2 regions of the Paenibacillus guangzhouensis genome follow, and region 2 is predicted to be linked to the other one. Evidence: a T-box and tRNA genes for the amino acid it is inferred to sense, from the RefSeq annotation. Region 2 holds a T-box; the other holds one or more tRNA genes.
The links. The T-box of region 2 lies ahead of GCU39_RS20340 (arginine--tRNA ligase). A T-box ahead of a tRNA ligase gene usually reads a tRNA of that ligase, here a tRNA-Arg.
Positions count from the first base shown of each region.

Region 1 (16,153 bases), 200 kb from region 2:
GCATCTCCAAGACCCGATTCAAATGCGATCACGTCAAAATCCAGCTCTTCGTGCAAATATTTGATCAGTCTTGTCTTCATGCTGCTATATTCCGCGACACGATGAAAATTCTCGCCGAGACTAACGACGGTCTTATCCTTCAAAATCGGTTTAAGGAACGCCAAGTCTTTGTAATCCGACGACGTTAACGATGTAATCTCCCTTATATTTTCCTTCATCCCCGCATTTTTCTGGGGAGCTGCCGATGCGGATGCGCCTACGGGAGATAGGACGAGCGAAAATGCCAGGCTCAGAACCATAAGTCCTGTTAATCGTTTGGTTGCTTGCATGTTGAATATTCTCCTCCTTGAAGTCCACTTTCGTTACTCTCTTACCTGCAGAGACATCGTAACAGGAACTTCTAAGGAATCTATAAAGACAACGAATTTCTTCAATGTGCGTGACAGACCCGCTTCTTTACGAACCGTACCGCCATATAGATGACGAGCAGGATCATTCCGATATTGATTGCGTAATCGGCTAGATTTAGAATGCCTTTCCCCGAGCGGGATACGATAAAGTCCGTGACCTGGCCGAAGACGAGTCGGTCAATGCCGTTGCCGATCGCCCCACCGACCAAGAAGCCTGCGATCATATCCGGGAATCGCCCGTGCCAAGCCCCTATACGCCGATAGATCAACACCCCGATTACGAACAAGACGGCGATCAGCCCGAATAACCAGGCGTAGCCTTGGAAAAGACTGAAGGCCATCCCGCTATTCTCATAATGCGTAATCTCCCATCGCCCGAGAAATACGCTATCTCCAATATCTACATGCATTCGAATCCAAATCTTCGAGAGTTGATCGATCAATGTGACGACGATCGCGACGATATAGAACCACATGATGTCACCTGCTTTCTAGACTCTAATGTGAACAGGCTTAATCATAGCCATGTGCTCATCATACTACAAATTGGTTGGTACCGAAAAATAGAGGCACTCCCGATGTAGTGCCTCAGGCTGTCGATACTTTACATATAACTCATTACGACACCATGTTAGTAGTTACAATAAGAATAAATGATGGTGACAATATATTGCGTTCCAGTCAAGTTTTAGTTAAACAAAACCATATATATCGTCTGCTCGCCTTCATTTTTTTGTAAAATAATGAAAGAAAACGCAGATTTCTTGTGTCTAATGGCTGAGAGGAGGATGGGGGAATGATTTCTATGACGGCACCTGATCGAAATGAAGAGCCAGACCTGCAAAGATTGATATCGGATTATGGGAATTCCCTGCTTCGTATGTGTTTCCTGTATCTCAAGGATATTCGCTTAGCAGAGGATGCCGTTCAGGATACTTTTGTAAAGGTCTATACAAGTTACTCTCAATTTGAAGGGAAATCTAGTGAAAAGACATGGATTATGCGTATAGCAATCAATATCTGTAAAAATTATCTGCGCAGTTCATGGTGGAGACGAATTGATGGATCGGTCATTCTTGAGAATATACCTGCAGAAGTGCATGACGTTGAAGATGACACACTTCTATACCAGATCATCAAGCTGTCTTCGAAATATAAGGAAGTGCTTCTTCTGTATTACTATCAAGATATGAAAATTCGTGAGATCGCAGAGGTGTTACAAATACCAGAATCCACAGTCGCCGTAAGATTGAAGCGAGCAAGGGAATCGTTAAAAGGGAAATTGAAGGGCTGGTGCGAAGATGCGTAGTGATAGCAATCTTAAGAATATCATTGATGCTAGATTAGCCGAATTGACCGTCAGTCATGATCTGGAAGATAGAATACGATGTGCTTCTTTACATAAGAAAAGATATCTTCAAAAACCATGGACTGTTGTCATTATTGTATGTATCTGTATCATGATTTCGATACCTGCGATGGCGTCCAAAATCCCTGTATTCCAGGATCTTGTTCAGATGATTGACCCAGCACTGGCTCGATTTCTTCAACCTATAGAATTGGTTTCTGAGGATAAGGGAATCCAAATGGAAGTTGTCGCTGCCATGAGCGATGGTGAGACTGCTATCGTTTATATAACACTGCAAGACTTAACGGGTGATCGAGTAGATCGAACCGTAGACTTGTACAATTACTCGATTGACGATGCCAACATATTCTCGCATGAGCTTGTCGATTATAACGAGAAGACAAAAAAGGCAACGATACGAATGATTGCGAATGGCGGACATCAATTGAATGGGAAAAAAGTGACGATTCGTATAAGTTCATTTCTGAGCGGTAAAGATGATTACGGGCAAATTGCTACGGACATTAAACTTACCGATGTCGTACATGAAACCCCAAAAACGATGAAACTTGATATGAGCAATATCCCTGGAGGCGGTGGTGAGTTATACTCTGAATTCGAGAAAAGGGGTACCGTTGATATCTTGAAAGTTGACGAGAAAACAGTTGCCTTACCTCCTATAGATTTTGCGCAGATATCTAATATTGGCTTTGTTCAAGGGAGACTTCATATTCAGTTAAAATGGAAAGAAAGTATCGATGATCATGGATCTTTATATCTTTTGAACGCAAATGGTGATCGTATTGATCCTAGCAACCTATACTTTGGCGTCGATGAGCAAGGAAACATAGGGTATGGACGGCAATATATCGAGTATATTTTTGATGTAAATCCATCCCAGATTTCCAATTATTCTTTACATGGCTCTTTCATCAGAAATAAAAAATACACGGAGGGGAAATGGGCAGTAACTTTCCAAATCGAAGCAGAAGATCCCTCGAAAAAAATCGCTCGGAATATTGACCTTGGGCATTTGAAGTTAGATCATATTATCATTCAACCGACGGGAATCCGCATGAATGGGAATATGACAACCCCAGATCAGGTCGTAGTTGAAATGACGATGAAGGATGGCAAGAAAGTCTCATACAATCATGCTGTAGCTCAGGGGGCTAAAGGGAGTTTGAGTGTGAAATACTTCCCAACCTCTCCGGTTGATTTGCAAAATATGAAAGAAGTCCGTGTGAATGGGGAATTGATCACATTTGAATGATGTTGAATAAAGGCACTCCCGAAGGAGTACCTTTTTCCTTTTGTGTATTATTCATCTTCCTTAAAAATCGGACGAATGACGAACTCGCAGGCAAATGCCTTCTCATCGAGACGGTACTGCTGCTGCAGCTCCGGACCGCAGGATCGCGATCCGACGCCGCTCACTTTGTAATCCAGATGAACGATCGTCTCTTCACGGCGAACCAAATCGTACGTATGGCGCGCAGCCGTCAGATCTGCTGGCGTGTAGTGGGAGGCATTGAAGGAGAACGGCTCGCTTGAGGCCAGATGTAGACCCATACCCAGCTCATTCGAGACGCGCGCCCATTCGGTACCATACCGTGATCCATGCTCCTGCGGCATGACGTACGCCTCATACATATCGTCCACCGTTAACAGATATTTTCCTCTACGCACGCTCTGCCGCTTGTCGATGTAGCTCTCATGCGGTCCAAAGCCGAAGTATTCAACTTCTTCCGTCCCAGCAGGCATCGTGAGTTCAAGCCCGAACCGCGGCAGGAATGGTAACTCCTCACGCACCTTCACTTGAACCTCGACCTTCACCTCACCAGCCCCGTCGATCGTCCATACCGCATCCCCATGCAGGAATGGCGTCCGAATATAGGCGCCTAACGAGAAGGATACGCGCACCGTGACTTGCGTCGGATCCGGTTGTTCCCATGTGCTGCCATACACCTTCATCTGCACCTTATCGTAGCCTTCACGGGACCATTCATGACGTGGATCATTATCGACTGGCGCTCGCCAGATATTATACTGAACAGGCTTCGATAACAGCTTCACGCCATGCTTGCTCATCGATTGTATCACGCCGCCTTGCAAGTCGAAGGCATGCTGGAAATGAAGACCGCGGATGGTCAAATATCCTTCCTCCTCGGTTACCGCAACAGCTCCGGATTGATGTGGCAGCAGAGCCGCAGCTGGAGCAGGTGTCTCGCTGAATGAGAACGATCCGAACGTCACCTCATGGCCCATCGGCGCCCATACATTCTCCTGCGTCTGCCAGATGGACACAGAGAGGTACGTGCCGCGGTCTTCTGCATGCTGAGACAGTGCATAGGGCAGCTGTACCTCGACGGCCGTCTGCGGCGCAGCCTCCAACTGCCAGATCTGACCTTGCTCCAGCACGCGGCCTTCTTGCTCGACCTTCCAATGCAGCGCAAGATGCGATAAGTTCGTGAAATCGTATCGGTTCGTGATTTGGAGCAATCCTCGGGATACATCTACAGCTTCCAGCGTCACAGGCGCGATGACCTGCTTCAGCTCGAGCAGACCGGTGTGCGGCTTCCGATCCGGCGTAACTAAGCCGTCAATGCAGAAGTTGCCGTCATTCGGTTGATCGCCGAAATCACCGCCGTAGGCATAATAATGCTGCCCGTCCGGCGTGACCGCAGCGATCCCATGGTCGCACCATTCCCAGACACAGCCGCCCATCAGCTTCGGATATTGATAGATTAAGTTCCAGTAATCCTTCAAGTCACCCGGTCCGTTCCCCATCGCATGCGAGTATTCGCAGAGGAAGAACGGCTTGGTCTTCGTCTCATCGAGCGCATACGCTTCCGTATCCTGAATCGAAGGGTACATGACGCTCTTCACGTCCAAGCATTCAACGCTTGTGTTGTGGTCGCCGAACGGCGCCTCTCCCTCATAATGCACGAGGCGGGAATCATCCCTGCGCTTCGTCCATTCCGCCATGGCGACGTGGTTCACGCCATAACCCGACTCGTTACCGAGAGACCAGATGATGATCGACGGATGGTTCTTATCCCGCTCCACCATACGAACCATACGATCCACGTAAGCTTCCCGCCAGGCAGGGTCAGCCGACAACCAGTGCGGTTTGCCTACGGCGCCAACGCCATGGGCTTCGAGGTCCGCCTCATCTACAACGTAGAATCCAAATTGATCGCAAAGCTCGAGGAACCGCGGATCATTCGGATAATGCGAGGTCCGAATCGTGTTCACATTGTGCTGCTTCATCAGCTTCAAATCTTGGATCATGTGATTGATCGGGATCGTCTGTCCCAGCTTTGGATGCGAATCGTGGCGATTCACCCCTTTGAGCTTGATCGCCTTGCCGTTGACCATGAACACGCCGTCACGAATTTCAACCTTGCGGAAGCCAACGCGAACGAGCATCGTCTCTGTTCCGTCATGCAGATAGAGCTCATAGAGGTAAGGTTGCTCCGCGTTCCACAGCGTTGGATGCGCGACTTCCAGTGCGAGCATCCCTTGACCGTCGATATTCGTCGTGCCGGAAGCGACGAGCGTGCCGCTTGCATCCAACAACTGCGCGGTCACCGATACGCCCCCAGTCGTCTCTACATCAATGCGCAAGGTCGCATGGGCGAAGTCGGACGCGAGATCCGTCTTCACGAATACGTCGCGAATGTGAGCCTTCTCGCGAGAGAGTAAATAGACATCCCGATAAATGCCCGAATAGCGCCATGCATCCTGGTCTTCCAGGTATGTACCGTCGCACCATTTCAAGACGAGCAAGGTCATGCGGTTCTGACCCGGTCTAACGTATGCGGACAAATCGAACTCCGCCGGTATGCGGCTGCCTTGGCTGTATCCGACGAACGCCCCGTTCACCCATAAGTAGAAGCAAGAGTTCACGCCCTCGAATACGACGTACGTCTCCTTCTGGTCCCACTGCGCCGGCAGTTGGAAATCCCTGACGTAGACCCCGGCCGGGTTCTGATCCGGAACGAAAGGAGGATCGCATGGAATCGGATAATTGACATTCGTATAATGCATCTGATCATAGCCATTCGTCTGCCAACAAGATGGCACGATGAGATCATCCATCCCGAGCACATCCGCATCCGCCGCAAAGAATTCACCCTGAACGTCTTGTACACTAGCATAATATTGAAATTTCCAGCTTCCGTTCAGCGTCTGATAGGAAGGGGAATGTCCTCGTTTCCCTTGCTTGGCGCTTGCCGCATCCGAGTAAGGAATATAGTGCGCCCGAGCAGGCATCCGATTGATTTGCAGCACATCGAGATTTTCCCAGTATTTTGTAAGCGATGTCATAAGAGCACTCCTTCGATTCGATTTGCTCTTATTATAGAGTTGAGGTACCATCAATTCATAGGAACCAAAACGGACAAAACATCGTACAAAATGGACATAAGAAGATAAGCCTAAGGAGGAACTACATGCGAACACTGCCCTTGCGTAGCAATATGCGTCGAGATATCGAATTCGATATTCCATTCTCTGTCTATACAGTCGGTACGGACGTTCAAATTCCGATTACGCGGCTAAGCGGATTCTCCGCCAAGCAAATGCTATTCACCTTCTCCGGCACGGGGCGATTCCGTAAGCTCGGACAGGACAAATGGGACATTCTAGACCCCGGCACCTGCGTATACATTCCGGAAGGCATGCCGCATGAGTATGTATCCTTAAAAGGGGAAGCTTGGCACGTGGGGTATGTCACTTTCGTGGAGAGACGCGAGGGGATGCTCGCAAGCTGGGGCTACGGCTCGTCGCTAACCTATACCCGCCTATCAGATATCGATAATATTTTCCCACTCCTGGAGCGAATCTGGGTTAACTCCGGTGCGCATGAAAATCCGTGGTTAACCACGGAGGTATTATTCACGCTCTTCCTTGAGATTAAGCGGCAGCATCAATTGTTCCAAGTCGGCGACACGCCGATGTTCCACAGCAGGCTGAATCGCTATCGAGAATCTGCCGTTGAGAGCGCCGTCCGATTCCTGCACGATCATTTGAACCGTCCGATTACAATGACACAAGTTGCAACCCATGTCGGCTATTCACAAAAACAGCTCACACGCTTATTTCGCGAGGAGCTAGGTCAGACGCCTTTGCAATATTTGCAGCAGATTCGGATGCAGACGGCATTAACATTATTAAATGAACATACGGATATGACAATTCGCCAAGCAGCGGCTTATGTCGGGATGGAGCCTACTTATTTCACAAGGCTCCATCGCCGCATGTATGGCTGCGTTCCGTCAGAGCGCTGAACTCATTTCGGAAGCCATACCCGGAATGTCGTGCGTTCGGCATCGCTGCTGACATGAATCTCGCCTTCGTGGAGATCCATGATGCTCTTCGCAATCGCAAGTCCTAGACCAGAGCCGCCCGAATACTCAGACCGGGATTTCTCCACCCGATAGAAGCGGTCGAAAATATTCGGAAGATCAATGGCCGGAATCCCTCCCCCATAATTCGTTATCTCAACGATGGCTGCTCGTTCTGTATCCCACAGGTGGATATCCACGTATTTGCCCTCCTGACCATAGTTCAGCGCATTAGAGATCAAATTCTCGAATACGCGAACGAGCTTCCTGCCATCGGCCGGGACGATTGGATGCGCGGCTTCATAGTGCTGTCTAGATTCCATCTCGGCCTGTTTGAGCTGCGGCGCGAACTGAACGACCAACTGATCGAGCATTTCGGCCAAATTGATAGGCTCTTTCTGCAGACTCATCCCCTTGTTCTGCATGCGCGTAAACTCGAACAAATCATTGATTAACTCATGCAGCCGTTTCGCTTTATCATGGACAATTTGAGTGTAGTAGCGAAGCTCCACTTCATCCCGATATTTATCGCCGTTAATCAAATTAAGATAGCCGAGAATCGAGGTCAACGGCGTACGTAAATCATGGGAGACGTTGGTGACCAGATCATTCTTGATCTTCTCCGCCATCCGTTCCTCCTCCATCGATTTCTGTGCTTGAAAGACAATATTGTTAATACTCATGGCCAGATTGCCAAGTTCATACGAATCAACAACTTCCACCTGCTTGTGGAAATTGCCCTCGGCGATATGGCGTACCTCTCCAATCATATGGTGAATTCGCATCGTGAAATATCGTTTTTTTTCATGGCGATAACAGAGAAACAAGCACCCTCCGAAAAGGATGATTAACATCGCAAGAAAGATAACTTTCCGCGGAATAAATCGCAGAACCACGTCCGCAACCCCGCGGAACACGCCTAGTTGATCATACAAGTTGTATATATATTCAGGGATCAGGTAGCTCGCGGCCATCACCACGAATATCGAACCCACGAAATATACTAAAATTCTCATCACGGACAGATTGCGCAGCACAGCCATTGGACTACTTCTCAATTTTATAACCTACTCCCCATACGGTCTGGATGAACGTCTCTCCCGGTGCAGCCGCTTCAAGCTTATCGCGAAGGTTGCTGATATGTACCATCACGGTCTTGTTCGACCCTGCCCCTAATTCATTCCATACGCGCTCGAATATTTCTTCGGAACTAAACACACGGCCCGGGTTACTCGCCAGCAAATACAAAATATCGAACTCGAGCGACGTGAGCTTCACGACCGTTCCATCCACGCTGACCGTATGGCTATCTTTATTAATTTCTAAGGATTGAATCCGAATCGAGCTGCCCTCCGCTTGTGCGGATTGTTGATAATTCGCTCGCCGCAGCAGTGCTTTCACGCGAGCCGTTAATTCGAGCGGATTAAACGGTTTAATCATATAATCGTCCGCGCCGGTCATCAGACCAAGGATCTTATCCATGTCCTCCACCTTCGCACTCAGCATCAGAATGGGAATGTTGCTCTTCTTGCGCACCTGCCTGCACACTTCCATTCCATCCATTTTTGGCATCATAATATCGAGGATCAAGAGGTGGAACGCTACACTCTCCATCTTCTTCATGGCTTCTTCGCCATCATGCGCTTTATGGATGGTGTACCCTTCATTGCGAAGGTACACCTCGATTAGCTCAGCAATCTCTTTATCGTCATCGACGATTAACACCGTTGTGCTCACACCCATTGCTCCTTTATCTCTTTTGCTTTTACTATTATGGAACGAAACGTGGGGATGTAGACCGAGTCAAACCCCATCGCGAATAGCTTCTGCGTCTCGATGAACCGGGTATCGGAATCCTGCGCACCCATAACGACCGAGATCAACCGGCGGCCATCTCTCGCCGCGGTACCGGTGAAGCAGTAGCCCGCTTTATTCGTGAAGCCTGTCTTCAATCCGTCTAATCCTTCAGCAGCTAATTCAGGGTCCTGCAGCATATGGTTCGTGCTGCGTACCCGCTCGCTGCTGAATTTCATCGTATACTCCGGCAAGCTCGTCGTCTTGAGCACTTCCGGGAAATCCTTCAGCAGCGCCTTAGCCAGCTTACCGAGGTCCTTCGCCGTCATCTGCGTCGCCTGATCACCATCCGTTAATCCGGACGCGTTAATGAAATAAGAGTTTTTCAACCCGAGTTCCAGTCCCTTTTGATTCATCTCGGCGGCAAAACGTTCCTCGTCCCCCGCGATATATTCCGCCAGCGCCACCGCCGCGTTATTCGCCGAAGGAATCAGCATCGCGACATACAGGTCACGTACGGTTACACGATCACCGGATCGCAAATCGATGCGCGCACCTTCAACGTTTGCTGCATGCTCGGTAATCGGTACTTCGTCATTCCAACTGATCTTCCCTTCATGCAGCTGCTCGAGGACCAAATACTCCGTCATCATCTTCGACATGCTTGCCGCCGGCAGCGGCGTGTCCGCATTTTTCTCGAAGATAACCTCACCTGACTTCGCATCGATGAGTAAAGCGGCTTGTGCTTCTATAGTAGGTTCAGTGATATGTTTAAGAAATAATACGGTACAAATCGCGGAAACGACGGATAATCCGGTCATTAGTCTAATCTTCATCATGTTCATGCACTCCTATCTAACAGATTACTGCTAGTATAAAGAGCGGAGTCTAAGAGAACAGAAAGAAAAGATTAAGAATTTATAAGGATTTGCATAAAGTTCTTTTTTATGGACCCTGACTTGCACACACCTCCTTATTTTAACATTTCCACGAATGGCGTATTGGGAGAATAACTGCTTTTTTGCAGTTATTTTGCGAGTACGACTACTTTCTCACCAGATTAACTGCCTTTTTGCAGTTAATTCGTATGCTCGAGCTACTTTTTCTCCACATTAACTGCCTTTTTGCAGTTATTTCGCAAGCACGCCCACTTTCTCTCCGATTTAACTGCTTTTTTGCAGTTATTTTGCGAGCGCGCCTACTTTCTCTCCGATTTAACTGCCTTTTTGCAGTTATTTCGCAAGCACGTCCACTTTCTCTCCTCATTAACTGCTTTTTTGCAGTTATTTTGCGAGCGCGCCTACTTTCCCTCCGATTTAACTGCCTTTTTGCAGTTATTTTGTTCCACATCCTTATTCCAACAAGAACAAACCCACCTTGTGGAAGGTGGGTTGCACGCATCTATGCTTGATACAACTTCTTATACAGTTGATAAATCGCAGAAGATTCCCCCCAATATGCTGAGAGGCAGCAGGAAAGAAATGAGATAAGAGGCGATTAATTTGGGCCTCAGATTCAAATCCTGAAACCGCCTAGCCAATAATGGCACGACTCCCCATGCCCTTGCTTCCTTTTTCAATCGATCACACCTTGCCTCTTTGGGAATGGTGATGCAACAGCATGTTCATCGTCGATCGGAATGACCGCTTACATTTTACACTATTATACTGATGCATCTCCTAGGGGACAAGATGATTCGGACATTTATCACGTAGGTATATCGGACTGAATGCATGACAAAAAGAGCCGACTCGAGGAGTCAGCTCTAACCATTCGAAACCATCTTCAATCGTGGATGTGACTCCTCCTGCTGAACATATACGCGAGGAACGCGAGCCGAGATGCGGCATATCAGTTCATTTGTAATCGTGCCTGCGCGCGCTGCTAGCGAGGCCAGCGTGATCGATTGACCCTGGTCTTCGCCGACGAGCACGACCGTGTCGCCAGCGGATACGCCGTCGATCTCCGTCACGTCCACCATCAGCTGATCCATGCAAATCTTGCCTACGACCGGTGCATATTGCCCGCGGATCAACACTTCTGCGCCTTGGCCGGACAAGCTGCGCGGATAGCCGTCGGCATACCCGATCGGGATCGTCGCGATACACATCTCGCGCTTTGCGGTGTAGTCTCTGCCATAGCCGATCTCCGCTCCCTTCGGCACGGATTTAACCATGGCGATAGTCGACTTCAATTGCATCGCCGGCTTCAACTGCAGATCCTGCCGGATGTCCCCTGATGGTATCCCGAACATTAGCACGCCCGGACGCACCAGATCATATTGCATGTCCGGGTAATTGACGATTCCGGCGCTATTCTGCGCATGCGTTAGCCCGATGGAATAATCCTGGAGCTCATGCAAACATGTATCGAATCGATCTACTTGCATTTGCGTATAGGCTTCATCCTCAGGGTTCAATTCATCCGCGACTGAGAAGTGGGTGAACACCCCTTGGACATGCAGGCTCGCATATGCAAATATGGCTTTTATCGCATCCATCTCGTCATACGCTAGTCCAATTCGATACATCCCTGTATCGATCTTCACATGGACGGGAAAGCGGATATTGCGTCTCTCACCGTAGCTGTTCAGTTCCGCAGCATATTCTGGCGAGAACACCGTCTGCGTGATCTGATAGGAGGCGAGTTGTTCGAATCCCTCTGGCGGCGTAGCTCCAAGAATCAAGATCTCGCCTCGGATGCCGGATTGCCGAAGGCGAATGGCTTCATCCAGATTGGATACCGCGAATCGGACCACGCCAAGTTCCGTTAACCATTGAGCCGTCCGCACTGCGCCATGCCCATATGCATTGGCTTTGACGACCGCCATGATCTTCGTCTTCTCCGGAAGAATAGAGCGAATTCGCTCCAAATTATGTGTGATGTGGTCGAGATTGATTTCGGCCCAAGCCCGCCTTTGCAGCATAGGTTTTCCTCCTTACCCAGAAATGGGATACCGTAAACGACAATAAGAAAATGACAGTAAAATAAATAAGGCTGTTCGCCTTCAGAATCGGCAACTGACTAGAGAGCACTCGAACGCCGAGGATCATAGCCGGATGAATCAGATACAAAACCATACTGATGTCGGAAGCATAGGCATGAATCGGTTTGCCGGGTACGCGCAGCCTTAGCAGCACAATGAATCCGAACACGACCGTCGGGACGAGCATGACGTACATACTATCGTGTATCGGCCAGCCGAGAATACGCAGCAGCGCTGCTTCGAAAACCATCCAACCGAAGGAGAATAAGAGCCCGAACTCGCAGATAGCATCGGATAGTTTCCACTCCGGCAATTCCTTCGCCATGAGCGCACCGAGCGCCACGAACGGAAGTCCGAAGAAGAGCCCGTTGCGGCTGTATTCGAATACAGCCAAATACCCATCCACCATCTCATGCAGCACTGGAACCTGCGCCGTTAACCGATAGTAGGAATCAGCGAGCAATCCGATCAGATAGAGGACAAGCGAGACCGCGGCGATCTGCCGTAGCGACATGCGCTTCTGGGCATAATAGACGATCGCAATCGCGAACATCAATGCTGGCAAGAACCATAGATGATAGTACGTCCCCACGAAGAACACCTGCTGGATATATTGCTGAAGCCACTCCTTCGTGAACCCCTCATTCATCCAGACATAAATATTCACCGGTAAATAAATGACACTCCAGAGAAGATAGGTCGTACCGAGCTTCTTCATGTAATGCATGAACTGTACCTTTGATCTTGATTTCACGAAAAAATAATACCCTGCCGTAATGAAGAAGAAAGGGACCGCGATCCGCGCGATCACCCTTATCAGAATAAAGTTGCCGGTATCGGAATACGATTCGAGCGGGTCCGTATGGATACAGATCACCAGGATCGCCATGATCAGCTTGGTCACATCGAGTGCATGATCTCGCTCTTTCGTCATCTTCCTAAGACTCCCTTGCCAACTCGATTAACTGGTCGATCAATTCGCTATAGGATAAGCCTGCAGCCGCGATCATGGCCGGGTAACGACTAGATGCGGTGAAGCCAGGCATCGTATTAATCTCATTAAAAATAATCTCGCCTCCCGGTGTGATGAAGAAATCAACACGTGCTAGACCTCTGCAGCCTAGGACGCGGTATACTTCCATACCACGCTGCTTGACCGCTTCTAGCAACTCGGGCTGCACTCTGGCAGGCACATGCTGTTTGATCTCTCCGAGCAGATATTTATCGTCATAGTCGAGAAAATCGCGGCTCGGCTCAATCTCCCCGATCACGCCGGTGAACAATTCACCATTGCCGTAGACTGCGCAGCCGACCTCGATCCCTCGGACTTCCTTCTCCACGATCACTTTGTGATCGAACGTAAAAGCGTATTGAACCGCACGATCCAAGGCTTCCGCATCGAGCACCTTCGTAATGCCGACCGAGGAACCGGAGTTTGAAGGCTTCACGAATACTGGATAACCAAAGTGCTGCTCTACATACTGATCGATTCGCTCTGCTTCATAGGTTGTCTGCGTGACATAGAGATAGTCGGTCGTCCGAATGCCCGCACACTTCACGAGGTCTTGCGTGAAGGCCTTGTCCATGGAGACGGCGGAAGATGCCGTATCGCACCCGACGTACGGAATGCCTGACAATTGCAGCAAACCTTGGACGGTCCCATCTTCGCCATTCTTGCCATGCAGGACCGGGAACACGCAGTCCAACTGGACGTACTCATACTGCCCGTCATTATCCAGTAACAGAATACCCGGCCGTGTCGGGTCCGTTAGAATACCTGCCGGACGGCAGGAAGCATGGTGATGCCAGCTTCCATCCCGAATACGATCAATCCCGCCGATATAATGGAGCCATTTGCCTTCCTCTGTGATCCCGATGCACATCACTTCGTATTTGTCATGCGGTATATGTTCTATTACTGCCGCAGCCGATTGCAGCGACACCTGATGTTCTGTGGATTTGCCGCCAAAAAGGACAGCAACCTTCAATCGATTCATTTCTCATCTCTCCCATTCTTAACTCTTTGGTAACGACAGTATAAAGAATGGAATCTAAGAGAAAAGAAAGAAAAAGTAAAGTTTTTCATAAGATTACGGATCAGGATAACAAAAAAAGCTTGTCGTCATCTCTGTGGTAGAGAGGAACTGCAAGCTTAGTTGGAAATTGGATGATTTAGTCGGTCAGGAGAGGTGGAAGTTTAGCCACTAGGTGTGATGCTTTGACAGCTAACGAACCCGGGAAAGCATATTGGCCTTAAAAACTATATTTTTTCATTGTAACGAATCCAGGTAACCTTATTGGTGGGAATGGTGCGCCAACTTAAGCGATCATCATCAAATAGCGGGTTTAAGATTCGTTAGTCGCGGAAAAATCCAATTTGAACGCATATAAGTGTCCTACGATTCGTTAGCCGTAACAACAAAAAAAGCTTTAACGACATTTCATGTCATTAAAGCTTTATCTTATAAATAAATGGTCGGGATGACACGATTTGAACATGCGACCCCCTGGTCCCAAACCAGGTGCTCTACCAAGCTGAGCTACATCCCGAGAAAATGGCGCGCCCTAAGAGATTCGAACTCCTGACCTTTTGATTCGTAGTCAAACACTCTATCCAGCTGAGCTAAGGGCGCATATGAAGTTAAAATGGAGCGGACGACGGGAATCGAACCCGCGACCCTCGCCTTGGCAAGGCGATGCTCTACCGCTGAGCCACGTCCGCATATGAAGATGATCAAGCAAGTAAAATGGCGGAGCTGACGGGATTCGAACCCGCGGTCTCCTGCGTGACAGGCAGGCATGTTAGGCCTCTACACCACAGCTCCACAGTAAAAGAAAGATTCGCTTATTGTAGTGATATTGCGGGGACAGGATTTGAACCTGTGACCTTCGGGTTATGAGCCCGACGAGCTACCGAACTGCTCCACCCCGCGATAAGTTTCATGGTGACCCGTAGGGGATTCGAACCCCTGTTACCTCCGTGAAAGGGAGGTGTCTTAACCCCTTGACCAACGGGCCTTGCCTAACTCGCCCATATGTGAAGCATCGAATGGGCAAAAAAAAACCACAAAAGTGGTATCCGCTTGGCATCGTCCTACTCTCCCAGGACCCTGCGGTCCAAGTACCATCGGCGCTAGAGGGCTTAACGGTCGTGTTCGGGATGGGTACGCGTGGAACCCCTCCGCCATCGACACCAAACGGAATATCTTCAGAGTTTGATCTCTGAAAACTAGATACGAGATAATTTGCGTTATTAGAACCCTTACTCAGTACCGGGGTCCCCGAAAAGTAATCGGAATTACCTTCGAAGCCTCGCGTCACTTTTTGGGGTGTTTTTAGGATAAGCCCTCGACCGATTAGTATTGGTCAGCTCCACACATTGCTGCGCTTCCACCTCCAACCTATCAACCTCGTCGTCTTCAAGGGGTCTTACTAATTGGGAAATCTCATCTTGAGGGGGGCTTCACGCTTAGATGCTTTCAGCGCTTATCCCGTCCGTACTTGGCTACCCAGCGGTGCTCCTGGCGGAACAACTGGTACACCAGCGGTACGTCCATCCCGGTCCTCTCGTACTAAGGACAGCTCCTCTCAAATTTCCTACGCCCACGACAGATAGGGACCGAACTGTCTCACGACGTTCTGAACCCAGCTCGCGTACCGCTTTAATGGGCGAACAGCCCAACCCTTGGGACCTACTTCAGCCCCAGGATGCGATGAGCCGACATCGAGGTGCCAAACCTCCCCGTCGATGTGGACTCTTGGGGGAGATAAGCCTGTTATCCCCAGGGTAGCTTTTATCCGTTGAGCGATGGCCCTTCCATGCGGTACCACCGGATCACTAAGCCCGACTTTCGTCCCTGCTCGACCTGTATGTCTCGCAGTCAAGCTCCCTTATGCCTTTGCACTCTTCGAATGATTTCCAACCATTCTGAGGGAACCTTGGGGCGCCTCCGTTACTCTTTAGGAGGCGACCGCCCCAGTCAAACTGCCCACCTGACACTGTCCCCGAACCGGATCACGGTCCTAGGTTAGAACTCCGATACGATCAGGGTGGTATCCCAACGGCGCCTCCACCTAAGCTGGCGCTCAGGCTTCTAAGGCTCCCACCTATCCTGTACAGATCGTACCAAAGTCCAATATCAAGCTGCAGTAAAGCTCCATGGGGTCTTTCCGTCTTGTCGCGGGTAACCTGCATCTTCACAGGTATTAAAATTTCACCGGATCTCTCGTTGAGACAGCGCCCAAGTCGTTACGCCATTCGTGC
Region 1 covers NZ_CP045293.1:4,716,276-4,732,428, forward strand. The annotation lists gene GCU39_RS21120 (erythromycin esterase family protein) at 1-329, opposite strand, end outside; gene lspA (signal peptidase II) at 431-886, opposite strand; gene GCU39_RS21130 (sigma-70 family RNA polymerase sigma factor) at 1,207-1,719, shown strand; gene GCU39_RS21135 (DUF4179 domain-containing protein) at 1,712-3,031, shown strand; gene GCU39_RS21140 (glycoside hydrolase family 2 TIM barrel-domain containing protein) at 3,079-6,090, opposite strand; gene GCU39_RS21145 (helix-turn-helix domain-containing protein) at 6,216-7,052, shown strand; gene GCU39_RS21150 (sensor histidine kinase) at 7,055-8,125, opposite strand; gene GCU39_RS21155 (response regulator transcription factor) at 8,157-8,846, opposite strand; gene GCU39_RS21160 (D-alanyl-D-alanine carboxypeptidase family protein) at 8,843-9,742, opposite strand; gene vanT (serine racemase VanT catalytic subunit) at 10,669-11,829, opposite strand; gene GCU39_RS21175 (acyltransferase family protein) at 11,777-12,823, opposite strand; gene GCU39_RS21180 (D-alanine--D-alanine ligase family protein) at 12,828-13,886, opposite strand; tRNA gene GCU39_RS21185 (tRNA-Pro) at 14,363-14,439, opposite strand; tRNA gene GCU39_RS21190 (tRNA-Arg) at 14,446-14,522, opposite strand; tRNA gene GCU39_RS21195 (tRNA-Gly) at 14,537-14,611, opposite strand; tRNA gene GCU39_RS21200 (tRNA-Asp) at 14,638-14,714, opposite strand; tRNA gene GCU39_RS21205 (tRNA-Met) at 14,749-14,822, opposite strand; tRNA gene GCU39_RS21210 (tRNA-Glu) at 14,833-14,907, opposite strand; rRNA gene rrf (5S ribosomal RNA) at 14,971-15,087, opposite strand; rRNA gene GCU39_RS21220 (23S ribosomal RNA) at 15,226-16,153, opposite strand, start outside.
Region 1: it has a tRNA-Arg gene. The T-box ahead of GCU39_RS20340 (arginine--tRNA ligase) is inferred to sense a tRNA for this amino acid. The anticodon was not compared.

Region 2 (16,153 bases):
GAAATAACTGCCCCAAAGCAGTTATTCCGATCACACCACCCAGCCCGCAGCTCACAGCAACTCGCCTGCCGCCACACCGCCTCCGCAGTGGCGAAGGCGGTTGCGCGAGCCTGCTCACCCCACGGGCAACCGCACCGTGAACTCGGTGCCCTCGCCCAAGCGGCTCGCGACCTCGATGCGCCCGCCGTGCAGCGTGGTGACCTTTCTCGCGATGGACAGCCCGAGGCCGCTGCCGCCCTGCGCCCGAGTGCGCGTCTTGTCCGCTTTGTAGAAGCGGTCGAAGATATGCGCAAGCTCGTCCTCCGGGATGCCGATGCCGGAGTCAGCGATCCGCACGACAGCGAGCCTAGCCTCCGCTGCCAGGGTGACCCGCAGCATGCCCCCAGGGTTCGTGAACTTGATCGCGTTCGTGATCAAGTTGTACCACACCTGGTAGAGCAGCTGCTGATCTGCGCTCACGACCACCTCGGCGAGATCGAGATCCAGCTCAAGATCGCGATCGGACCATTGCTGTTCCGTCACGATGAAAATCTGCCGGATCTGCTCATCCAGCCGGAAACTCGAGCGCTTCAGGATATGATCTTCCTTGTCGAGCGTCGCCAAGGTTAACAATTGTTTGCTCAAGGAAGAGAGACGCCGGCTCTCCTCCTCAATGATGCGCAAATACCGCTCCTCTTCCTCTGGGGTCGTCTTCTTCTCCAAGATCGATTGGGCGAAGCCCTGAATCGACGTCAATGGCGATTGAATCTCATGCGAGACGTTCGCGACGAACTCCTGCCGCATGTTATCCAATTGCTTGATCGACCGCGCCATATGCGTGAAGTCCCGCGCCAGATTTCCGATCTCGTCGCGCCGCGTAACGTCGAGCTCCATCCGGTAATCACCGCCGACAATGCGATGCGTCGCATCGGTCAGCTTCTTGATCGGCTTGACGATGAAGCGCGACAGGACGACGATCAAGATGATGCTGAACAAGAACGAGAAGCCGATCAGCAGAGCGAGGATGATCCGCACTTCGCCGATCTGCTGCTCCATGTTCGGACGAATGAAGAGGGCATAAGGCTCGCCATGAACTTGCACAGGCAGACCGACGCTGTTGCGCAGGCTGTTTTCGAATAGACTATTGATCTTGAGCCATTGGGATTCCTGCTTGATGCCGTTATAGACACCGCCTTGCAGGACATGCTTGATATGTTCGCCATTGAACTGTTTGTGTTTGAAGGGAGTGCCATAATAGGTTCCGTTCAAGTCACTGTCGACGGCATAAATCTGATATCCAAGGTTCGCGATATGCGTCAGATAGCTGCCAAGTTCCATGTCCGGATTCTGCACGTAGAGGGAGCGAATGTCCTCCCCGATGCTCATTATTTTTTTCTCGTTCGAATCTCGAATATGTCCAAGATAATAGAAGTTCGTGACAATGAGGGCAAGAATTCCTCCTAAGAACGTAATCAGCAGGAAGATCATCACGATGCGAACGTATAGGGTTCTCACGTCTCGGTCACCTCGAGCTTGTACCCTAGCCCACGAACGGTCGTAATAATGAAGTCTTCCGGTCTGTCATGGAACCGTTCGCGGAGACGTTTGATATGGACATCGATCGTACGGCTGTCCCCTTCATAATCGGATCCCCAGATCGCTTGCAGCAATTGCTCCCGTGTGAAGATCCGCCCAGGGTTGCTTGCGAGATGCGACAGCAGCTCGAATTCCTTGAGCGGCAGCACAAGTGTGTCCCCGCCCGCATGAATCTCATAGCTTCTACGATCAATCAAGGTACGACCGAGCTTAATTGTCTCGGCGGATACCAGTTGATACCGGCGCAGCAGCGCGCGAATCCGGAACAGCAGCTCCTTCGGTTCAAAGGGCTTGACCATATAATCATCCGTGCCGGACAGGAAGCCCTTCTCCTTATCTTCCATTTCACCTTTTGCCGTTAATAGAATGACGGGCAGATCATGGTGCCGCCGAATCTCTTCGCAGAGCTCGAGGCCCGTCTTGCCCGGCATCATCACATCAATCACCGCAAGATGCACTTGTTCGTGCTCCAGAATGTGCATCGCTTGCTCGCCATCTTCCGCTTCATGCGGGACATACCCTTCCTTTTCCAGAATAAAACGCAGCAGCTCGCGGATATGCGGATCATCGTCTGCAACGAGGATATGAATTCTCATCGTGGTTAACTCCTTTCATCCCATGGACCTTTACTGCAGCAATCAGAGCGGCTTAAGCGGTCCGGTTACATTCGATGGATTCCGCTCAGACTTCAACTCTTCATCCGCCGCCTCCACCAGATGCTTCAACATCGCGAGTTTGTTGTCCCAGAACTGCTCATAATACGCGAGCCAATCCTTAAGCTCACGCAGCGGCGCGGCATGCAGACGGTATCTGGTCTCGCGCCCAATCTTGCGCTCCGAGACGAGTCCGGCGCTCTCCAGCACATGCAAATGCTTCGAGACGGCCGTACGGCTCATCGGGAAATTGCTGCTGATCACACTGACAGGCAGCTCCTTCTCTTCCGCGAGCAGATGCAGCAGCTTCCGGCGGGTTGGATCCGCAATTGCTTGAAATATGTCATATTTTGGTGCAGCCGTCATGCCGTACCCTCAACATACGCTTTAAGCCGTGGCAGCACAGCCGAATCCCAGCCTCCATTCATGCGGTCGCGAGCGACGGAGTAAGGAATTCCCGTGTCTGGCGCCACCTTGTCCACCCAACCGCCATGAATCAACGTGAATGCTGTCCGATCTTCAATCGCTCTCAACTCGAACGTGATGACCCAATCTTCACCCCAGCTGAATACCAGCTTGTTCGGTGGATCGATCTCGAGCACTTCACACGGCGACACCGCGTAGGTAGATGTAATCGTGAATTTATGTCCCAGCACCGGTTCGAAATCATTTGGCATGAACCACGCGGCAATGCCTTCCGCACTTGATACCGAATCCCACACTTTTTGAATCGGGGCGTTAAATTCAATTTCTTTTACGATATCCGGGAGTGTCTCCGGTGTATTTGTTGTCATGAGATGTACCTCCTAATATGATGTTTCGATTTGCAACCAAATGGTTTCGTGAAAATTATACGGAACCGTTCCTTGCCATGTCAATGCGCCAACGTACCCTTGCCTCAGAGCACAACAATCGATTATAAGATTCTGAGGTCATTTTCTATTGGATTGTAGTTAAGAGGTACTCGATCTATACGCATATAACCTATCCTTAGGTGCGGGGAAGCCCTCTTGGGACAGGTTATAGCTATCGAGAAAAGAGTTCGTACTTCGCAAAATCGTAAGCTTGATACTCATCATCAGTATGTAGAATTCAACGTATTGGGGACAAGTATTCAAGAGCACGGTTCAAATGTCATTCAAAGATTTAGAGTTTGGTTTGAGCGCGCGAACTTCCTTGTACTAATAACGGATAAAAAAATATATGAAATTGCGACAGAGATCGGATTTCGTAAGTTGGATACATTCTACAAGCGATTCAAAACGTATACGGGCAAGAGTGCCGGAGAGATCCGAGCAGAATCCGGGATGACATAAGGAACGATGGATATATAAAATCACGACATAATATAAGGGCGGATTTCGGTTTGTGTCGCAATATTGAATTGCGGCAGACTACGCCTTCCGTTACAATATTCGGGAAATATGTCCACTGTGGTTGCACTAGATGAACAGACGAAGCATTGGCCGAAAGGGTCTTTCGATAGATTGCATGGTTTTAGCTAGGTTGAAAACGCTTGAATTGGGGATGACATCGCCATCCGCATCGCGGGATTTCGCGCTGAGCGATGCGTACGTTAAATATGCTTCAAAGTCAGGCAGCACAGGGGAATGGAAGCCCGAACACATCGAAATCGCAATGAAAGAGGGATTGTTTTGAGTACAAAAGCTATTTTTTTCTTTGATCCATCATTTCCTAACATCCATGCCGAAGGCATTTCAGTAGAAGCATTAGCTAAATTCGGAACCGTCGTAGGGGCTGAAGGTCTTGCTGCGGCACTACAAGGCGCGGAAGGCGGCTGTTTCGTGAACATGCACGCGCCGTATTTTCCAAAAGCCGCTTGGAACGGTATCATTCAATATTTAAAAAATGGCGGCGGACTTCTTAGTGTCGGCGGGGCGCCTTTCAAACACCCGGTGCGCGAAGAGAACGGCAAGTGGATTGTGGAAGCCGAGCAGACGGGTTACCATCAAGAGCTCTATATTCATGAAGCATTGCAAGTGAGTGCGGATAAAGTGGTGCGCGTCGAGGCTTCGGCGGCATATCCGTTGCTCGCAGATTATGCGGGATTGTTCCCGGTTGAGGATTCGTGGAACCTTGTTCCACATACGACGAAGAATGCGGATTTGCCACTGCAGATGGGTTCGGCAGGTACGATGAGCACGCAGATTACGCCGCTGTTGATCGGCAAAAGTGCAGAGGACCGGGAGCTTAGCGCGCCAGTTGTGTTATGGGAGAACTCGCGAGGAACTTTCGTCGGATCGCGCTGGGTATTCGTGCATGCGCCGCTTCATGCGTCTTTCTGGGCACAAGGCGGTGCGGATGTGCTGGCGAAGCTGGCAGCATTTTGCGGTAAAGGTCTGACGGAAATTTCAATCAAGCCGAACTATGCCAATTATGAAGCGGGAGAGCGTCCGCTCCTTACGCTTCAGACGCAGAACTTGCAGCGCAATGCTGAGGCTGTCGAAGGATGGACATTTGATCTTACCTTAACGCACCAAGATGAAGAAGCGCCTTGTTGGACGCACTGCGTGGAAGCGGAAGCTCGTTGTGAACAGCAGTACGTACGTATTCCGGTGCCAATCGAGATTCGCAGCGGCTTATATCAACTTTGCGCTACAGCGACTTCGGCTAGCGGTGAAGTGCGTGTCCTCCGCCAAGGATTCTGGGGACATGACGCGGCGTTGCTTCGCGAGGGCGAACCGGTCTCTGCGAACCGCGATTATTTCGTGAAGGATGGACGTCCGCTCCCGGTTGTCGGGATGACCTACATGACGTCGGATGTCGCACGTAAATTTTTGTTCTTGCCGAATGTGGATGTGTGGGATCGCGATATGGCTCAGATGAAGAAAGCCGGCATCAATTGGATTCGTACAGGCGTATGGACGGCGTACCGGAACATTATGCAAGTAGACGGCCATGCTTCGGAGGAAGTGCTCCGTGCCATCGATGCGTTTATCTTGACGGCGAAGCGTCATGATCTGCAGCTGACCTTCACGTTCTTCTCCTTCACGCCGGAGACGTGGGAAGGTGTGAATCCGTACCTCGATCCACAGAGCGTCGAGGCGCAGAAGCGTTTCATTCGCGCCATCGTAAGCCGTCATCGGGATACGGTGAATGTCGACTGGGATTTAATCAACGAACCTTCCATGTTCGCACCGGAGAAAATTTTCTCTGCGGGTCCTCGTTCCGCACATGATCCTTATGAGCGTGAGGCATACCGTACCTGGCTGCAAGAACGCCATGGTTCAATTGAACTCTTGCAGGAGCGCTGGAACATGTCGCCGGTACAATTGCCGAGCTTCGATGTCATTCTGCCGCCGGAAGAAGAAGAGATTAACTTCGACGTGCAGAACATGCACCAAGGGAAAAAAGGAACGCGTTGGCTCGATTACTGCTTATTCTCGATGGATATGCATAACCGCTGGGCGAAGGAGCTCACGGATACGATCAAGGACATCGTTCCGAATCATTTGGTCACCGTTGGTCAGGATGAAGCGCTCGGAGCGCAGCGTCCATCGCCATTCTTCTATGAAGAAGCGGTCGATTATACGACGGTCCATTCTTGGTGGTTGAATGATCAATTGGTGTGGGACGGCATCTTCGCGAAGACGGCGAATAAACCGAACATGATTCAAGAGACGGGCATTATGTACGTCGAGACGCCGGATGGACGCGCGAAGCGTTCGGAGTTCGAACTGCGTAGCATTTTGGAACGCAAATATGCGTATGCCTTCTCCACAGGTGGCGCCGGCGCGATTCAATGGATTTGGAATACGAACTTCTATATGGATAACGCGAATGAATCGCATATCGGCGCATTGCGCGCTGATGGGACAGAGAAGCCGGAGGCGGACGTATCTTATGATTTCGGTCAGTTCATGAACGAGAACCGCGACCTGTTCGAAGATCGGAAGCTGGAAGATATCGCGGTGATATTCCCGTATTCGAATGATTTCTCGAATCGGAAGTTTGCATTCGACGCAACGACGCGTATTACGCGCGTCATGAATTACAGCCTGAAATGGCCGTTCCGCGGTACGTCGGAATACCACCTCGAAGATTTGCGCGTCAATCCGGCGAAGCTGATCGTTCTGCCGAGCGCGCATAACATCGACGATAAGGCGATGGAACAGCTTGTCGAGATCGTAAAGGAGACGGGCGCAACCTTGCTCATCACCGGTCCGGTCGGCATCGGAGCCTACTGGCAGACATCGAACCGCTTGAACGACGTTTTTGGCGAGCGGAAGCTTGGCAATGTACGCCGGGAAGAGATGCTGTTGATCGGCGACAAGCGTTACCGGGTATCCTTCGGTCAACGCCGCATTGCGCAGCTGGCGAAGGAAGTGCCTGCAGTGCAGCAGGCATCGGATGGGGATGCAATCGTGGAAGTGATGGTTGGCCAAGGACGGATTATATGGAGTCCGCTTGCCGTCGAGCTCAATGAACGGGATGAAGTCATTGAAGCGTTGTACCGCTATGCAGCGGGTCAAGCAGGCGTGAGCCCAGTCATGGATTGGCTTACAGGTAGCGAACTGCCAGGGGTATATGGCCAGAAGCTGGCGTTCAAGAACGGCAACGTGTATATTTTCGTATCCGAATATGCATGGGATGCGCCAGTGGAGATCAAGGATCCGGTATCGGGCATGACCTATCGATTCACACTCCCTGCGGAGCGCTCGATTCTATTCGCAACGGATCAAGCAGGCCAGCTCGTATCGACTTATCGTCCGCAAGAAGTGAACATTGAAGTGAAAGGAAGAGAATAAGCGATGGAACAACGTAGAACAGCACATATTATTTCGCATACGCACTGGGATCGGGAATGGTATCTCCCTTACGAGAAGCATCATGTACGCCTTGTTGAACTGGTAGACGCACTGCTCGACAAGCTGGATCAAGATCCGGAGTTCAAGAGCTTCTGCTTCGACGGGCAGACGATTATCCTCGAAGACTATTTACAGGTTCGTCCCGGACAGCGCGAGCGTCTGACAAAATACATCCAAGAAGGCCGAATTATTATCGGCCCTTGGTACATTCTTCAGGATGCGTTCCTGACGAGCGGCGAAGCGAACGTACGCAATATGCAGGTCGGCCATGAGGACTCGAAGCGGTTCGGCGAACCTGCCAAAATCGGTTATTTCCCCGATACGTTCGGTCTTGTCGGACAGACGCCGCAGTTAATGCAGCAATCTGGCATTACGAACGCATTCTTCGGCCGCGGTGTGAAGCCGACAGGCTTCAACAATACGGTATCGGACGGGGGTTATGAGTCCTCGTTCTCCGAGCTGACGTGGGAAGGACCGGATGGTTCGAAGGTGCTCGGAATTCTGTTCGCGAACTGGTATTCGAACGGGAACGAAGTGCCGACGGATAAAGAAGAAGCAAAGAAATTCTGGGATCGCAAACTTGCGGATGCGGAGAAATATGCATCGACGCGGGAACTGCTCTTCATGAACGGCTGCGATCATCAACCGATTCAGCTGGATGTGCCGGAAGCGATTCGTGTGGCGAAGGAGCTCTATCCGGATACGGAATTCGTTCATTCGAATTTCATCGATTATCTCGCAGCGGTCGAAGGTGCGATGGAGAAGGAACTATCTTCAGTGCGCGGCGAGCTGCGCAGCCAGCGGACGGATGGATGGGGCACACTCGTGAATACGGCGTCCGCACGCGTCTACTTGAAGCAGATGAACCAGACAGGACAGATGCTATTGGAAAAAGTGGCGGAGCCGCTCGCGACGTTCGCGGATCTGCTCGGCCGTCCTTATCCGCATGATCTGCTCACGTATGCATGGAAGACGCTCATGCAGAACCATCCGCATGACAGCATCTGCGGATGCAGCGTGGACGAGGTGCATCGCGAGATGGTGACGCGCTTCGATAAGAGCCGTCATGTCGCGGAATCGATCGTAGATGCCAGCGCACGCACGATTGCGGACGCTATTGATACAACGGGCTTCAGCGCACATGGCGAAGAGCCGCTGCCGCTGGTCGTGTTCAATACAACAGGTTGGAGCCGCACGGGTGTCGTGTCGGTCGAGCTGGAAGTGGCGAAGATCTATGAACGCGATGTGCTGTCCGCGAAGGAGAGAACGGAACGCATGAAAGCCGTGAGTTTAGCAGGACGCGTGCTCGTGGACACGGAAGGCAACGCGATTCCTTGTACGGTAGAGGATCTGGGTGTGGTCTTCGACTATGATCTGCCGAACGATAAATTCCGTCAACCATTCTTGACGCGTAAAGTTCGATTGACGTTCGAAGCTGAGGGCATTCCTGCGATGGGGCTTAAGACGTATGCGTGGGTGAAACGCGATGAAGAGGCGTCGCAATTGAGTTCGCTTGTAACGGGTGAACGCAGCATGGCGAATCATCTGCTGCAAGTTGAGATCACGGGAGACGGCTCCTTCGCGCTTACGGATAAGCGGACAGGACGCGTATTTACTGATCTTGGCGTGTATGAGAGTACGGGCGATATCGGCAATGAATATATGTACAAGCAGCCGGATGGCGAACAAGCGTTAACGACGAGAGGACTTCCTGCGCAGATTCGCGTGCTGGAGGATTCCGCGTACCGCGCTTCGTTCGAGATCGTCCATGCTTGGGAAATCCCGGCATCGGCCGAGGAACTGCTCGAGATCGAGCAGCGCGAGTTGGTTGGCTGGTCCGTGCGCAAGGCGCAGCGTTCGACGAAAATGGTGCCATTCACTATTCGTACAGTGCTGACGCTGGATCGTCACGGTCGTGGCTTACAGATCGAGACGTCGTATAACAATCAAGCGAAGGATCATCGTCTTCGCGCTTTGTTCCCGACGAACGTAACGGCGAGCGTGCATGACGTTGACTCGATGTTCGAGATTGCGAAGCGTTCGATCGAGCCTGCACCGGAGTGGACGAACCCGAGCAATGCGCAGCACCAGCAAGCTTTCGTCGACGTGAGCGAAGCGGGAGCAGGTCTGACGGTAGCGAACTTCGGATTGAACGAATACGAAGTACTCCGCGATGGACGCAATACGATTGCCGTGACGCTGCTTCGCAGCGTTGGCGAACTCGGCGACTGGGGCTACTTCCCGACGCCGGAAGCGCAGTGCATTGGCGAACATACGGTGCGCATGGAAGTCATCCCACATGACGGTGACGGCATCGCATCTGGCGCCTATGCGGAAGCATATCAGTTCCAAGTGCCTTGGACGGCTTGCCAGACGGGCGTGCAAGCGGGGCGCGTGAGCGCGGTATGCGCACCGTTCAGCTGGGAATCACCGGCTGCGGCATTCTCCTCCTTGAAGATGAATCCGGAGACGGGCGATATGATGCTGCGTTGGTACAACATGAGCGAGCAGCCGGTTGATATGGCGCTGCAGGCGTCGATTGGGACGGCGCAGCTGTACAAGACGACGATCTTGGAGCAGCCTGCGGAGCCGTTCGCAAGCGATGCAACGGACGGCGTAACGCTGCCGCTTGGGCCATGCGAGATCGTGACGATTGGCGTGAAGCCGGCGCGTGCGTAATGGATTGGCGTTTGGTATAAGCTGAGATATAGAGCCGCCCAACGTTCTGCGAAGAACGTTGGGCGGCTCATTGCGTTTTTGCAGTTAATTCGCTGGATCGGTTGCGTTCCGACTACAATAACTGCAAAAATGCAGTTAATTCACTCGATCGGCCACGCTAGCATCTAAATTAACTGCAAAAAAGCAGTTATTCCGCTCGATAGGCCGCGTTCCGACTAAATTAACTGCAAAAAAGCAGTTAATTAGCTCGGTTGGGCGCGAGTCGGCTTCGATTAACTGCAAAAAAGCAGTTAATTCACTCGATCGGTCACACTAGCGTCTAAATTAACTGCAAAAAAGCAGTTATTTTGCTCGGCAAGTCATGTTTCCGCTAAATTAACTGCAAAAAAACAGTTATTTGCTCGTCCGGTCGCATCACGATGACTATGAACTGCTTTAATACAGTTTATCCCATCAGGCCGTCGTCTTGGCTGCCGCACCGGAGGAACGCTACCGCCAGATCGATAGATCAGGCCGCCAAGATGCCTCCAGCCGGAATTGTACCATCCGCGCGTGCTCGCATGACGCGATTCAAGGGCGGGGGCGCGCGATGCGGATCACTGGATACGATGCTTCGTATCGTCTTGCACGAGTGAGGATATAAGTTACTACCCAACCTACAGTCATGACGTAGAAGACCGTTATACTGGATTTCATCCAGCATAGCGGTCTTCTTTTCTATGTTTTGCGAGCTATAGTGGATATTTGCAGGGTAGAAGCGAGTTTTGCTGCATGATCAGCCTCGTATGTCTAAAGTTACTGTAAAAATCCAACATAGCCCGCATCCCGTGGTATTTTCGTGTCAAGTTCCTGCAATGATCCAGGATAGCCACGCTGCCATGCCGTGATCACGTAGAACGACTAATATGTCCCACGCCTCTATGACCTGATGCCCCGATGTGCCACAAGGCTAAGTCACGAGCAGTACTACAATATCGCTTCGGCTTCAGCCTTTATTTAGCACAACAAAAAAGGGAGAGCGCCGCCCAATCACGGGTGCGTTCTCCCTTTTCCTATTTCACCTGATCAATCGTCAGACTGACCTTATAATTCGCGAATTCCAGCAGCTGTTCGAGAAATGCGCTTAGCGCAGAAGGCGAGCCAACGCGGATGCGCATCCAATAGCAGCCTTCGCCGCTAACGCGATGAGCCTCGACGATCTCGTCAGAGCTGTCGACGAAGGCGCGGAAGCGTTGATGCGCCGTATGCGAGGTGAGGAACACGGTGACGAGCGCTTGCACGGCTTGGCCGAGCTTCTCCGGGTTCCATCTTACCGTATAGCCTTCGATGACGCCGATATCCTGCAGCTTGCGCACGCGCGCACCGACCGCTTGCCCGGTAAGGTGGACGCTCTGGCCGATTTCTTTGTGCGACCGGTTCGCATCCTCGATTAATAATTGCAATATGTCCAAATCCACCGCGTCGATCGTAACATCATTCATGTGCGAAACCTCCTTAGCAGCCTAATGGGACCCCATGCTGTACCGAAATGCTTACATTGTGAAAGGAAAACACGTTGATTGCTTTCACCTGATTATTCCCTGCGGTCCGTGACTCTGTGTATCATTGTAACAGGAAGATAAGGAGGTTGTAAGAATGAAAATCCAATTAATCAGAAACGCGACATTATGGCTGGAATATGCAGGCGTCAAGATCCTGGTAGATCCGATGTTTAGTGATGCGGAAGCGAATCCGCCGATTATCAACTCCAATAATGACCGTAGAAATCCGCTCGTACCGCTGCCAGCAGACGCAGCCGTATGGGCTCAACCGGACTTGATGCTCGTCTCGCATCTGCATCAGGACCATTTCGACGAAGCAGCGATTGCGCGTCTACCGAAGACAACTCCGGTGGTATGCCAGCCGGGCAACGAGGAGCAGCTTCATGGGCATGGCTTCACGGATGTCACGTCCATTGAATCAACGATCTCAACCAATGGGATCACGATTCACCGTACCCAGGGTCAACATGGTACCGGGGAAATCGGACAATGGATGGGCCAAGTATCCGGCTTCGTCCTGCAAGCGGCGAATGAACCAACGTTATATATTGCAGGCGATACAATCTGGTGCGACGATGTCGTGCAAGCGCTGGATGCGTATCATCCCGATGTCACGGTCGTGAACGCCGGCGGCGCTCAGTTCGTGATGGGCGATCCAATCACGATGGATGCAGCGGATGTCATCGCCGTGTGCGAGCACGCCCCGTATACGCAGGTCGTTGCCGTGCACATGGACGCGATCAATCACTGCCATGTGACACGTGACAAGCTACGCGATGCCCTCGACGCATCAGGGAAGTCTTACAACGTGCGGATTCCGGAAGACGGAGAGTGGGTCTAACCCGCGAACCATGATTTGCGATCTATGGCCCACGATTTACGATCCAGGATCCATCCGCCGCGATTTCCAGTCACGACAGAAATCATTCCCCTTGATCACATACGCTCTGGCGTCGGCAGCCCGAGCGTATTTAGTGCGTCGCCAAGCGTCTCGTGGAACCTCGAAGTCAACCAGACTCGGAACGCCTTCGAAGCGTCGTCGCCCTTCAGAATCGGGCAGGCGCCGTAGAAGTTGTTGAATAGCGTCGCAAGCTCATGGGCGTACGTGCAGATGAGGCTCGGCGATAATTCCTCCACAGCGGCATGCAGTGTATCCGGCCATAACGCGAGCTGTCTGAGCAGCGCATATTCTGCGCGGTGCAGGTCAGGGAACGCTGCAGGAAGCTGCGGCGTGATGCCATGCTCTGCCGAAGCGCGATGCATGAGCGTACTGGCTCTCGCGTAGGCATACAACAGGTAGACCCCGGTATTGCCTGAGATTTCGGTCGCCTGCTGCAGGTCGAAGACGACTTCGGTCTGCAGATTGAACCGCAGCAGATAGTAGCGGATCGAAGCGGCGGCGATCAACCGGCTGGACAAGCCGTCCGGGTTCGACCGGTTGTCTGCGATCACTTGCTCCATCAGATCGAGCAGTCGCGAGATTTTGATGCCGATGCCTTGGCGGCCGGACATGGCGTAGGCACTCTTGCCGTCCGACGTATCGATGCCGAGGTCCGCCGCCGAACGTGGACTAAGCGAGACGACGCCATAGCTGATGTGACGGAGCTGATCTGCTTGGTCTTGGAAGCCGAGTACCTCCAGCGCCTGCTTCACCATCATCTGCGGATACGCTTGGCGAGCATCGATGACGTTGATCACGGTATCGGCATGCCCAAACGCGTCGGCCACAGGGGCGCCAAGGCTGGCGGCTGTGGTCGTATAGAGTCCGTCCGCGAACCGCTTGTAACCGAAATCTTTGCCCAGCAAGCCGAACTTCCAGAGATGGTAGGCAATATCTTTGGCCGTATAGGTCAAGATGCCGTTCGACCGTACTAGCACCTTATCCAGCTGATGCTCATGATCCCCTTCGAGCTGATCCGCGTCCCCCTGTGCCTCATGATTCGTATCCCCTTGCTTCAACACCCAGCATCCCGCTAGCTTGCCAGCCGTCTCCTGCTTGAATTGCGGTGTCTGCTGCAGCAGTTGAAAGGCCGCATCCCAGAAGCCCTCCCGTACAATATTGCTCTCCCAGACGAGTAGGTGATAACCGATGCCGAACTGCTCCATCTCCTCCAGCTGCTCACGCACAATGCGCTCAGCTACCAGCATACCCATCCAAGCGGTATTATTATGGCCTTCCTCCAAAGCGTGAAGGACGGTGGAACGCTCTTGTTCTAAGTCAGGGCGAACCTTGTATTCGCGGTGCAGCGAGGAATAGACATCCCAGCAGAAATCCCCGAATCGCGCATGCTCGTTCTTCAGCGGCGTATGCAGCATCCCGACGACCGTATCGGCGAGCTGATTGCCGAGGTCATCGATGTAATTGTGTACCTCGACTTGCACGCCCGCGCGGTTAAGCAGACGGACGATACTGTCGCCTATGCAGGCATTGCGCAAATGCCCGATATGGGCTGATTTGTTCGGATTGATCGACGTATGCTCGACAATCGCCTTTTGTGCCCTGCGTTGCTCCAACTGCCAGTCCCGACTCGCCCACACGCTCCAATCGATGAAGAGGTTGATGAATCCTGGCGGCGCGACCTCGATTTTCTCGACGAGCTGTTCCAGCTTACCTTCCTGCTCGAGCTGAGCAGCAATCTCCGAAGCCAAGATCATCGGCGATTTGCGCAGCACTTTGGCGAGTTGCATCGCGATATTCGTGGAATAATCGCCGTGTTCCATATGAGAAGGCTGCTCGATCCGAACGGCAGCTTGCGGTTTGCCTCCTTCTTCGGAATTGAGAGACAGCTGATACAGACGTGTGATGGCTTGCTCGATATGTGTGATGATGAAAGTTTGTAATCTCATACGAAATTCCTCCCTAGACATAGAAAAAGCCCCCGTCTCAATGAAGAGACGAAGGCTGTTGCTTCGCGGTACCACTCTTGTTGTTAGACAAGTCATGTCTAACCCCTCTAACCGATAACGGACGGCGCCGAATCTCCCTACTGTGAACGGCTGCAGCGCGCTTGTTCGGAAGATTTTCTCCCGGGTCCGGTTCACCCATGCTGTCGTACCGGCTCCCACTGCCCCGGCTCGCTTGGACGCATCACATGAATTACTCTCCCGATCAACGAAAATGAATTTATTTATTGTGAATCACTATACAAAATCTGATGAATAATTGCAAGCGGCGAATGAAGGGGGACGAGGTACGATACAGAACCGCTTGATTAAATATACACTTTTCTATACATTTAGAAGATAAAAATACCTATACACATGGGGGATTGGAAAGGAGCGGAGGGGTGTGGCATTGGATTATCGCTTGCGCGTAAGTTTTACGCCTTTGCATGAATTTATTAGCAGTCTGCATACTTATTTATGCCGCAAGTCCTATAAGAAAATCGATTTATCGATGGATTGGGTGGAGACGACGCAGGAGCGATTATCGCCTGAACTCCGAGATATGCTGGGTAATACCGAGGTGAATGGCGATTGGAGATTTATCTATTTGCTGGCCCTCGTCTGTCCGGATTCGACGTCTCCGGAAGAGCTCGTGGCGTGGATTGAGGGGCATTCCGTAGGCGAACTCTACGAACTGCTGTCGCAATATGGCAATGAATTCCCAGCTCAGATGGAGGCATTCCGTACGCATGCCGTTCAGCTGTTGACCGCATGGAACGAAGAGTATTTCCGTCAGCTGGACCCCGAGATTATTCAGTTGCTCCATGCAGAAGCGACAAGACGGACGGAGATGTTGACGCAGCTGTCGCCGGAGGATTTCGTTGACGATACGACGAACGGCATGCTGTTCACCCCCATCCCGGGTCTTGAAGAATTGATACTTGTCCCGCAATATCATTTTCAACCATTGAATGTCATTTGGCACTTTGGCAAAGTAACGCTTTGCCACTATGCGGCGAGGGTGTACGTGGATGAGCCGGGTGAGCTCTCTCCGCACCATTATCGGATTCTTCGAACCATTGGCGAGAAGAGCCGCATGAAGATTTTACGCTATTTGCACAATGGACCGCAGCCGTTTACCGAAATTGTTCGTCATCTGAAAATTTCCAAAGGAATTACCCACGATCATATTGGCAAGCTGCGCAGTGCTGGATTCATCCATGCCCATATTGAAGGTGAGGTTACGACGCACTATAGTCTTCGGCTTAAGGCGATTAGGCAAATTGACGAGATTTTGTATCGCTATATCGCAACGATATCGCAATAAGATAGCACAGCCTGCCTTGCTAACTTTTCTGAATAGAGCACGCCATGATGTTTCACTTAGACGCTTCCCGTCCTTGTCAGGACGCCGGAGGCGTTTTTTTTTTGTTTAGTTGAAGACTCACTTCTGTTCTTCTGATTGAGATCTTTAATACATATTCTTTTTATACAAAACTTTTTTTGGGTTCTCTCTTTACAGAACACGTTTTGATTCTTATAATAAAACCAATCAAACCTAATTCATACCTTTCGGGTCGGAATTTAATGTGTAATTCAATTTATTGGAAACGGGGAGACATGTTATGAGAAAGGGTTTATTTTCAGTACTAACGGTTATCATTAGCGGGGCACTCTTACTGTCGGCTTGCTCTTCACCTGCTTCGACGCCTGCGGCGGACAGCGGCAAGACCGAAGCGGGAGCGACAACTTCCGAACAGACTCCAACACCGGCAGCCGGCGGCATTACGAGTTTGGTCAAAGCGACAGATCTAGCGAAGCTTCCTGAGAATGCGAAGAAACGTACGGATACGATTATCGTCGGTTTAACGGATCCGAGCGGAGCATTCACGCCATTTTTCCATCAGAGCGGCTATGACGGCAACGTCTCTTCGGTCCTCTACTCCTCGCTCGTCAAAGTCGATGAGAAAGGTCTTCCGATCCCTGGCCT
Region 2 covers NZ_CP045293.1:4,516,956-4,533,108, reverse strand. The annotation lists gene GCU39_RS20385 (sensor histidine kinase) at 115-1,494, opposite strand; gene GCU39_RS20380 (response regulator transcription factor) at 1,491-2,171, opposite strand; gene GCU39_RS20375 (ArsR/SmtB family transcription factor) at 2,214-2,594, opposite strand; gene GCU39_RS20370 (SRPBCC family protein) at 2,591-3,022, opposite strand; gene GCU39_RS20365 (helix-turn-helix transcriptional regulator) at 3,329-3,544, shown strand; gene GCU39_RS31615 (hypothetical protein) at 3,720-3,887, shown strand; gene GCU39_RS20360 (beta-galactosidase) at 3,884-6,997, shown strand; gene GCU39_RS20355 (alpha-mannosidase) at 7,001-9,736, shown strand; gene GCU39_RS20350 (Lrp/AsnC family transcriptional regulator) at 10,789-11,217, opposite strand; gene GCU39_RS20345 (MBL fold metallo-hydrolase) at 11,372-12,118, shown strand; gene GCU39_RS20340 (arginine--tRNA ligase) at 12,214-14,124, opposite strand; T-box leader at 14,166-14,399, opposite strand; gene GCU39_RS20335 (ArsR/SmtB family transcription factor) at 14,567-15,490, shown strand; gene GCU39_RS20330 (ABC transporter substrate-binding protein) at 15,789-16,153, shown strand, end outside.